Linked DNA regions of Moorella thermoacetica. The main gene of each other region encodes a partner of the protein of the gene in region 2 in a complex. Links are inferred from orthologs where the notes say so. Each region holds a gene or a part of one and is shown on either strand. Other genes may lie near its edges. The genes, in order: smc and MOTHE_RS06530.

Region 1 (4,387 bases), 420 kb from region 2 along the record:
TTACCGCTAGAAGGAAGGGACTAAAAAGTTCTACTACCCGCGTGAAGGCCAGTTCATCTCCAGCTGCAGCCCGTCTGATTAAATCTTTTTCCAGGTATATACCCTCCCCTCCTGTTTACTGGCTTCTCTATATTAATTAAGACGTAAAAAAATAAAAATACCCTGCCATTAGTTTATAGGGTATTTCTCGGCCAACAAAGGGAAAACTAATCCTTGCTTGGAAACTTTTCCTGGAGGTGCCGTTATGACGGATAAAGAAATCAGCGACCGTCAGAAAACTTTCCGGCACGAACTCATACGCGAGGAATCCCCGGAAGAGTTGTGGAACTTGGAGGCAAAGGGAGAGGTTTTACGCGAAAACCCGTACAAGACGCCGCCCAATAATTTGACTACGAAAAGGGCTAAAGAATAGCCGTGGACACAAGAAGCCCCGGCCACAACGGCTGGGGCTTCTCTGTGTTTAAGCCGGCAGTTGTTCCAGCCGCACCGAGACCAGGCGGGAGACACCCTGTTCCATCATGGTCACCCCGTAAAGGACGTCGGCGGCGGCCATGGTACCCTGGCGGTGGGAGATGACGATGAACTGGGTCCGGCTGGCAAACTGGCGCAACAGCCGGGCGAAGCGTTCCACATTGGCCTCATCCAGGGCCGTATCCACCTCGTCAAAGATACAGAAGGCGCTGGGCTTGACCTTAAGGAGGGCAAAGATAAAGGCCACCGCCGTCAGGGCCTTCTCGCCGCCGGAGAGGAGGGCCAGGTGCTGGGGTTTCTTGCCCGGGGGCCGGGCGATGATCTCCAGGCCTGCTTCTAAAATGTTATCGCTCCCGGTGAGCTCCAGGCTGGCCTCGCCGCCCTCGAAGAGTTCCCTGAAGAGGGCGGCAAAGTGTTCCTGGACGGCGGTCAGGGTGGCCCGGAGCTGGCGGGCCATTAGCTTTTCCATTTCAGCGATTACCTGTTCCAGGGCCGCCCGCCCTTCTTCCAGGTCCTGTCGCTGCTGCTCCAGTTCCTCAAAACGCCTCCTTAGGCCCTCGTAAACCCGGGGAGCCCCTGGATTGACCTCCCCCAGGGCTGCCAGTTTCTCCTGCAAAACCCTGCGCAGGCGGGGAGCCTCTTTTTCCAGGTGGCGCCGGGGTTTTTGGAGCACTTCCTGCCAGCCGGGGCCAAACCGCTCTTCCAGTTCGGCCCGGCTACCTTCCAGGGTCGTTTCCAGCCGGGCCAGATTGAGTTCTTCCTGCTGCCTGTGGGCAGCGATTTTTCCTTTCCGGGCCCGAAGTTCCTCCAGTTCCCGGGCCAGCTCTTCCTGTTGCTGGCTGCAGGCCGAACCGTCATTATCCAGGCGTTGTAGCCCTTCTTCAGCCTGTTGAATAGCCCCTGCCAGCCACTCCTCTTCCCTGGCCAGCTTTTCCCTATTTTCCTGGAGTTCATTGGTCGCGGTTGCGGCCGCTGTCATCCTGGCAGCCAGTTCAGCCTGTTGTCGCCGCCAGTTTTCCTTCTGCCGGGCCAATTCCTCTACGCGCGCGGCCAGCTGCTCCCCGGCCTTCGCCAGGGCCTGCTGCCGGGTTTCGTTTACTGCCAGTTCCTGCTCCACGGCAGCCAGGGCCTGCTGGCAGGCGTTTAGCTGCTCCTGGCAGCCCGTTAATTCTCCCTGGAGCTCTCCTTCCCTGGCTTCCAGGCGGGTCAGGAGTTCCTCCCTCTCCCTCCGGCTAGTTACCAGTTCTCGAGAATCGGTGGTACTCCGGGCCAGTTCTTCTCCCAGTACCGCCGTCTTTTCCGCCAGGCGCGCCAGCTGATCTTTATACTCGCTCAGGCGCTGTAATAAATTGTGAAGTTCCCCCCGGCGGGCAATCAAAGCCTCTGTTACCCGGCGCAGTTCCTGCCGGCCGGTTTCCAGGGTGCTGGCCAGTTTTCTGGCCTGCTGCCGAGCGTCATTAAGCCTGGCGACCAGATTGGCCAGTTCGGTCTCACCCTGCTGGATCTCCAGGCGGCGCTGGAGAAAGCCGGCTCTCTGCCTGGTATTACCACCGGTGACCGGTCCCCGGGGCTGGATGACCTCCCCTTCCAGGGTCACCAGGCGTACCGGCGGCCGCAGGCGTTCCCCCAGATCCAAGGCCCGCCGGAGATCGGCCACGACCAGGATTTGGCCGAGGAGGTAATCAACCGCAGGGCGGATTTCGGCTTCGCTCCGGACCAGTGCGGCTGCCACCCCCACAACCCCGGGCTCATTCAGCACCCAGCCGGCCCAGTTCGGCCAGCGACGCGGCTCCAGCCAGGCCAGGGGTAAAATGGTCGCCCGGCCGTGGCGCCGGGACTTTAAAAACTGGATAACCCTCTCGGCTTCGGAGGCCGTCCTCACCAGCACCTGCTGGGCGGCACCGCCCAGGGCGACCTCTATGGCCCTGGTAAGTTCCCCGGGCACCTCTATCTTTTCGACAACTACCCCCAGGACGCCGACACAGGCGGCTTCTCCCCGGCTCCTGGCCTGGAGAATAGCCCGCACGCCCTCGCCGAAGCCCTCATAGTCGGCCTGGGCCTGGCGTAAAACCTTCAGCCTGGCCACAAGCAGCCTTTGCTGCTCCTTTAAACCGGCCAGGTGCTTCTCACGGGCAGCCAGGTCGGCCTCCTGCAGGGGTAGTTCGGTTTCCAGGCTTGCTTTCTTCCCCTCCAGGGCTTTTAAGTTCGCCTCAATCTCCCCCAGTTGCTCCTCCCCGGCCCGGAGGAGGCCCTCCAGGCGCTCCCGTTCATTATTTAGCTCCTGAAGCTGGCGTTGCTTCTGCTCCAGCACCCGCTCCATGCCAGCCTGTTTTTCCTCCAGGCGTACCAGTTCATTGTGACACCCGGCGCGCTCGTGGGCTACCTGGAAGAGATCTTCTTTTAATCGTGCCAATCTTGCCGCCAGTTCATCCCTTTCGGCCCGGAGTTTTTCCCGGGTCTCCCGACCGGCAGCCAGGTCCTGTTCCAGGGCGGCCATCTCTTCCCTACCTGTCTCCACCTGTCGGGCCAGCTCGGCGGCCGCCACCCGCAACTTTTCCTCCTCCCTGGCCAGAAGCCCTTCCCGCTCCCGGTCCTCTACTCTTTGCCGGGCCAGGGCCGCCAGTTTTTCATCCACCAGGCTCAACCGGCCCCGGACCTGAACCAGTTGCTCCCGGAGACCTTGCAGTTCGACACGGCTACGCTCCCTGGCTTCCTGGTTCCGGGCCAGGCGTTCCCGGATGTCCCGAGAGCGCCCTGCGAGTTCCTCTTCCCTGGCCTCCAATTCCTCCTCCTGGCTCTTCAGGGCCTGCCAGCGCTCCCGGATGCGCCGGAGGCGGTTCTGGCTTTCCGCCATTTCCCGGGACTTGAGGATTAATTCCACCAGGTTCAAAAGGGCCATCAGTTTCTGGTGTCGCCGCGCCCTGGCCGCCTCAACGGCGGCAGGACCAAGTTGATCCTTTAGTTCGCCAATTAAATCCTGCAAGCGGGTTAAATCCTGCTCTACTGCCTCCAGGCGTTGCCGGGCCTCTTTTTTTCGCAGGCGGTAGCGGGCAATACCGGCCGTTTCTTCGAGGACAGAACGCCGTTCCTCCGGACGTGCGGCGAGGATTTCTTCCAGGCGACCCTGGCTTACAATAGCCAGGCCGCCCCGGCCGGAGCCGGTGTCCAGGAGGAGTTCCTGGATATCCTTCAGGCGGCAGGGAACTTTATTTATATAGTACTCGCCTTCGCCGGAACGAAAAAAACGCCGGGTGATGGCTACCTCCTGAAAGTCCAGGGGGAGGCTTGCGTCGCTGTTATCCAGGTACAGGGTTACTTCCGCCATTCCCACCGGCCGGCGCCGGGCGCTGCCAGCAAAGATGACATCGTCCATCCTGGTTCCGCGCAAACTTTTGGCACTCTGCTCCCCCAGGACCCAGAGGATGGCGTCAACGATATTGCTCTTGCCACTACCGTTGGGACCGACGATACCGGTAACCCCGGGGCCAAGCTCCAGCCTGACCCGGTCGACGAAGGTCTTAAAGCCCTGAATCTCAATACCCTTAAGGAACATGTTATCCTCCGCAAATTCTCCTCTACATAAAGAAAACTGCTCGGTGAGCAGTCTTGCTGGTAATTTCAGCGAGGTTCCACGATAAACTTGATAGCCGTTCTTTCTTCGCCATCGATATTAATCTCAGCAAAAGCAGGGATCATCACCAGGTCAATACCGTTGGGGGCGATAAAACCGCGGGCGATGGCTATAGCCTTGACAGCTTGGTTGACTGCTCCTGCTCCCACTGCCTGGACCTCGGCTTTACCATGCTGGCGGAAAACGGCTGTCAGGGCTCCAGCTACGGCTTTAGGGTTCGATTGCGCCGAAACCTTTAGGACTTCCATTACTTCCTCCTCCCTGTCTTTACCAATCTTTGCAACC
Region 2 (3,031 bases):
AACAATGACCTGGCCGTCCTGGGTTTCAATGGGGTCCCCCACTACCGTATTCACATCGACCATATCTTTGATGCTTTCCATGGCTGTTTTCATCAAGGCTTCGATGGGATGTTCGGGCATTTTTGCTTGCTCCCCTCGCCTGCCAGATTATACCCAGGAGTAATCTTAAAGACCGTAAACCAGCGCTTATAATATGTCCCAGCCGAAAGGTAAATATGCAGTTAAAATCAAATAGCAGGCCCGGTGCGTTAAAACGCGGCCTTACCAGCAGCTCCGGTTGTTGAAAATCCAGGCGCGCCCGGCGCTGTAAATTCTGGTACAGTAAAGCCAGCAGAGCCCAAGCACCACCGTAGGCCAGGGCAGTCGTGGCCGGTTCCTCCATCCCCAGGGTTAAGAATACCCGCAGCCGCTGGCAGGTCACCTGCCCGAAAAAACGACGCCAGATGTAACCAAATCTTCTTAATAAACCCAGCCAATAGGCCAAGCGCCCCTTGACGATAAAACCAATTACCCCACCGCGGGTCCGGGCTTCATCCCCCGGATGCTCAACCTCAACCTCCCCTGCACCTATAGTTCCGGTACCGCCGGCCTGGAGCAGGGTTTTCAGGTGCAGGGGGGGCCATCGCGCCAGCCAGGCCTGGATAGAGGGAATTTCTACTTCCCACAGGCCCCAGTCCCCTGAAAGCTTGACCTCCAGCCAAAGGCGCTCCTCCTGATTAGCATAGCGATAAGCCACCTCCAGGCGTACCGGGACCAGGAGTAAAACAACCATACCCACCAGTAAACCTGCCAGCCAGGACCAAAGCATCCCGCCACCCCCGGGAAGAAGTGTGCAATTATTCTTCCCCAGGATGACCCGGTATACTACCACGACCACCTGCTTCACGGCTATTTTCCTGACTCGCGGCAACATCCTCCAGGGGAGGCAATTCCTTTAAGTCCTTTAAACCGAAAAACTCCAGGAATTTGGGCGTGGTACCATAAAGGATGGGGCGTCCCGGGGCCTCCTTGCGGCCAACCTCCTGGACCAGGCCCCGGCTAATGAGGGTATTTAAAACGCCATCGACCTTGACTCCCCGGATATACTCCATTTCCGTGCGGGTTACCGGCTGGCGGTAGGCGATAATGGCCAGGGTCTCCAGGGCGGCCCGGGATAAGGCCGGCAGTTCCGGGCGCAAAAGGGCCTCACAATAGCTGGCGAACTCGGGCCGGGTGCACATCTGATAGCCACCGGCTACGGCCCGGATCTGCAGGCCCCGTTCTTCCCGGGCGTAGAGTTCCTGTAATTCAGCCGCCAGCTCATCGACATCTCCGGGTTTAACGCCCAGGCAGGCCGCCAGGGAGTCTACCGACACCGGACCGCCGGCGACAAAGAGCAAACATTCCAGGGCAGCTCTCAGGTTATCACTGAAAAATAAAGGCAAGGATAATCACCTTGCTCCTGGATGCGGTAACAACCGCACCTCGATATTGCCGAAATTAACCTCCTGGGCCAGGGCTACCCGGCCCCGCCGGGCCAGTTCCAGCAGGGCCAGGAAGGTCAGGGCTACCTCCATCCGGGTGGGCCTGGTACTCAAGAGTCTGTCCAGGCTGAGGGTTTTTGCCCGGTAAAGGCTGCGCAAGATATGGCGTACCTGGCCCGCCAGGGTAAAGGCCAGCCGGGGTATGAGCCGGGGTTCCTCTGGTTCCTGAACCTGCTCCTTACGGGCCAGGACGCGCGCCATAGCCCGCGCCAGATCCAGGGGTGTTACGCCAGCCAGGGGGTTGATGCCGGCCAGGGCCCGCTCTACAGCCTCCTGGTCCCGGGGCCTGGTAAAAATAAGGGCACCGGTAGCGGCCAGTTCGGCCAGGTGTTGGGCCGCCTCTTTATAACAGCGGTAAGCCTGCAATCGATCCGCCAGGGCCCGGGCCGGGTCTTCCCCCTCTTCTTCCTGCTCCCCGGCCGCCGGGCGCTGCAATAGGAGCCTGGCCTTCAGAGCCAGGAGTTCCGCCCCCAGGACCAGAAACTCGCTAGCCCACTCCAGGTCCAGTTCCTCGACTTCCTGCAGGTACTCCAGGTACTGGGCCGTTACTTCCGCGACGGGGATAGCCTGAACGTCGATTTCCTGGCGTTCAATGAGAGTGAGGAGGAGATCCAGGGGGCCCTGAAAAACATCCAGCCTTACATTACCTAGCATCCGCCCCACCCCGGCAAGTCAGCTTCCCCTGTACCCCCGGACAATTTCCGGGTGAATTCTATCATATAAAGGCCAGGCCGCTGGCAGCAATAATTAGGTTAAGGACCAGGTTGACCAGGGGGCCCAGGATGCGGCTGATGATTCCCGTAGCAATGAGGAGGAGTAAGATCAAGGTGCCGTAACTCTCCAGGCGATAAACAGCAGCTCCTCCTTCGGGCGGGAGAATCCCGGCCAGGACCCGGGAACCATCCAGGGGCGGTACGGGAATCAGGTTAAAGACGGCCAGAACAACGTTGTAGCCCACCAGCAGGTTTAAAAAGGTCTGGATCCAGATGCCACCCAGATCCAGCCGCAGAAAAAGATGCAGGAGCACGGCTGCCAGATAGGCCAGGACCAGGTTCATAAGGGGTCCAGCCAGGCCCACCAGCATCATGCCCTTACGCCGGTCTATTTGAAAGTAAAAGGGATTTATCTGTACCGGCTTGGCCCAGCCAAATCCGGCTACGATAAGTAGCAGGGTTCCCAGGGGATCCAGGTGGGCCAGGGGATTTAAGGTTAACCGCCCCTGATTTCTGGCCGTGGGATCTCCCAGAAAGTAGGCTGCCTTCCCGTGGGCATACTCATGAAAGGTCAGGGCCATCAGGATGGCTGGAATACCCAGGATTAACTGGGACAAGCTCTGCAGGTGCATGGCCGACTCCTTTCCCACCAGGTAGGGCCCAGCCCGGCAACTGGCTCCACCCGGCCTGGGCCAGGGCAAAGATCAGCGCCTCCGGGGCCGGGCGCGACCCGGTCATCATTTCTCCCGGGGGCAAACCCGGTTCAGGTCCAAAACAGCCCCCTTGCTGTAAAAC

The links.
Region 1: the proteins of MOTHE_RS06530 (region 2) and smc are in contact, whole or in part, in a crystal structure (PDB 3ZGX), measured with the Bacillus subtilis proteins. The link is inferred for Moorella thermoacetica from one-to-one orthologs.

The regions. Positions count from the first base shown.
Region 1 is NZ_CP012369.1:877,962-882,348, reverse strand. What follows is about bases 261-4,343. They hold smc (chromosome segregation protein SMC), read right to left. Parts: upstream 4,025-4,343; coding sequence 461-4,024; downstream 261-460. Other genes in these bases: MOTHE_RS04400 (stage V sporulation protein S), read right to left, coding at 4,090-4,343; MOTHE_RS13265 (hypothetical protein), read left to right, coding at 261-412. Outside these bases: MOTHE_RS12760 (RNA polymerase sigma factor), read right to left, coding at 1-52; more of MOTHE_RS13265, read left to right, coding at 245-260; more of MOTHE_RS04400, read right to left, coding at 4,344-4,350. UniProt on the Bacillus subtilis protein: Required for chromosome condensation and partitioning.
Region 2 is NZ_CP012369.1:1,298,038-1,301,068, forward strand. What follows is about bases 305-3,031. They hold MOTHE_RS06530 (segregation and condensation protein A), read right to left. Parts: upstream 2,178-3,031; coding sequence 1,431-2,177; downstream 305-1,430. Other genes in these bases: MOTHE_RS06520 (DUF2953 domain-containing protein), read right to left, coding at 305-808; scpB (SMC-Scp complex subunit ScpB), read right to left, coding at 837-1,424; MOTHE_RS06535 (site-2 protease family protein), read right to left, coding at 2,239-2,868; MOTHE_RS06540 (CCA tRNA nucleotidyltransferase), read right to left, coding at 2,798-3,031. In the rest of the region: ytfJ (GerW family sporulation protein), read right to left, coding at 1-120; more of MOTHE_RS06520, read right to left, coding at 26-304. UniProt on the Bacillus subtilis protein: Participates in chromosomal partition during cell division. May act via the formation of a condensin-like complex containing Smc and ScpB that pull DNA away from mid-cell into both cell halves.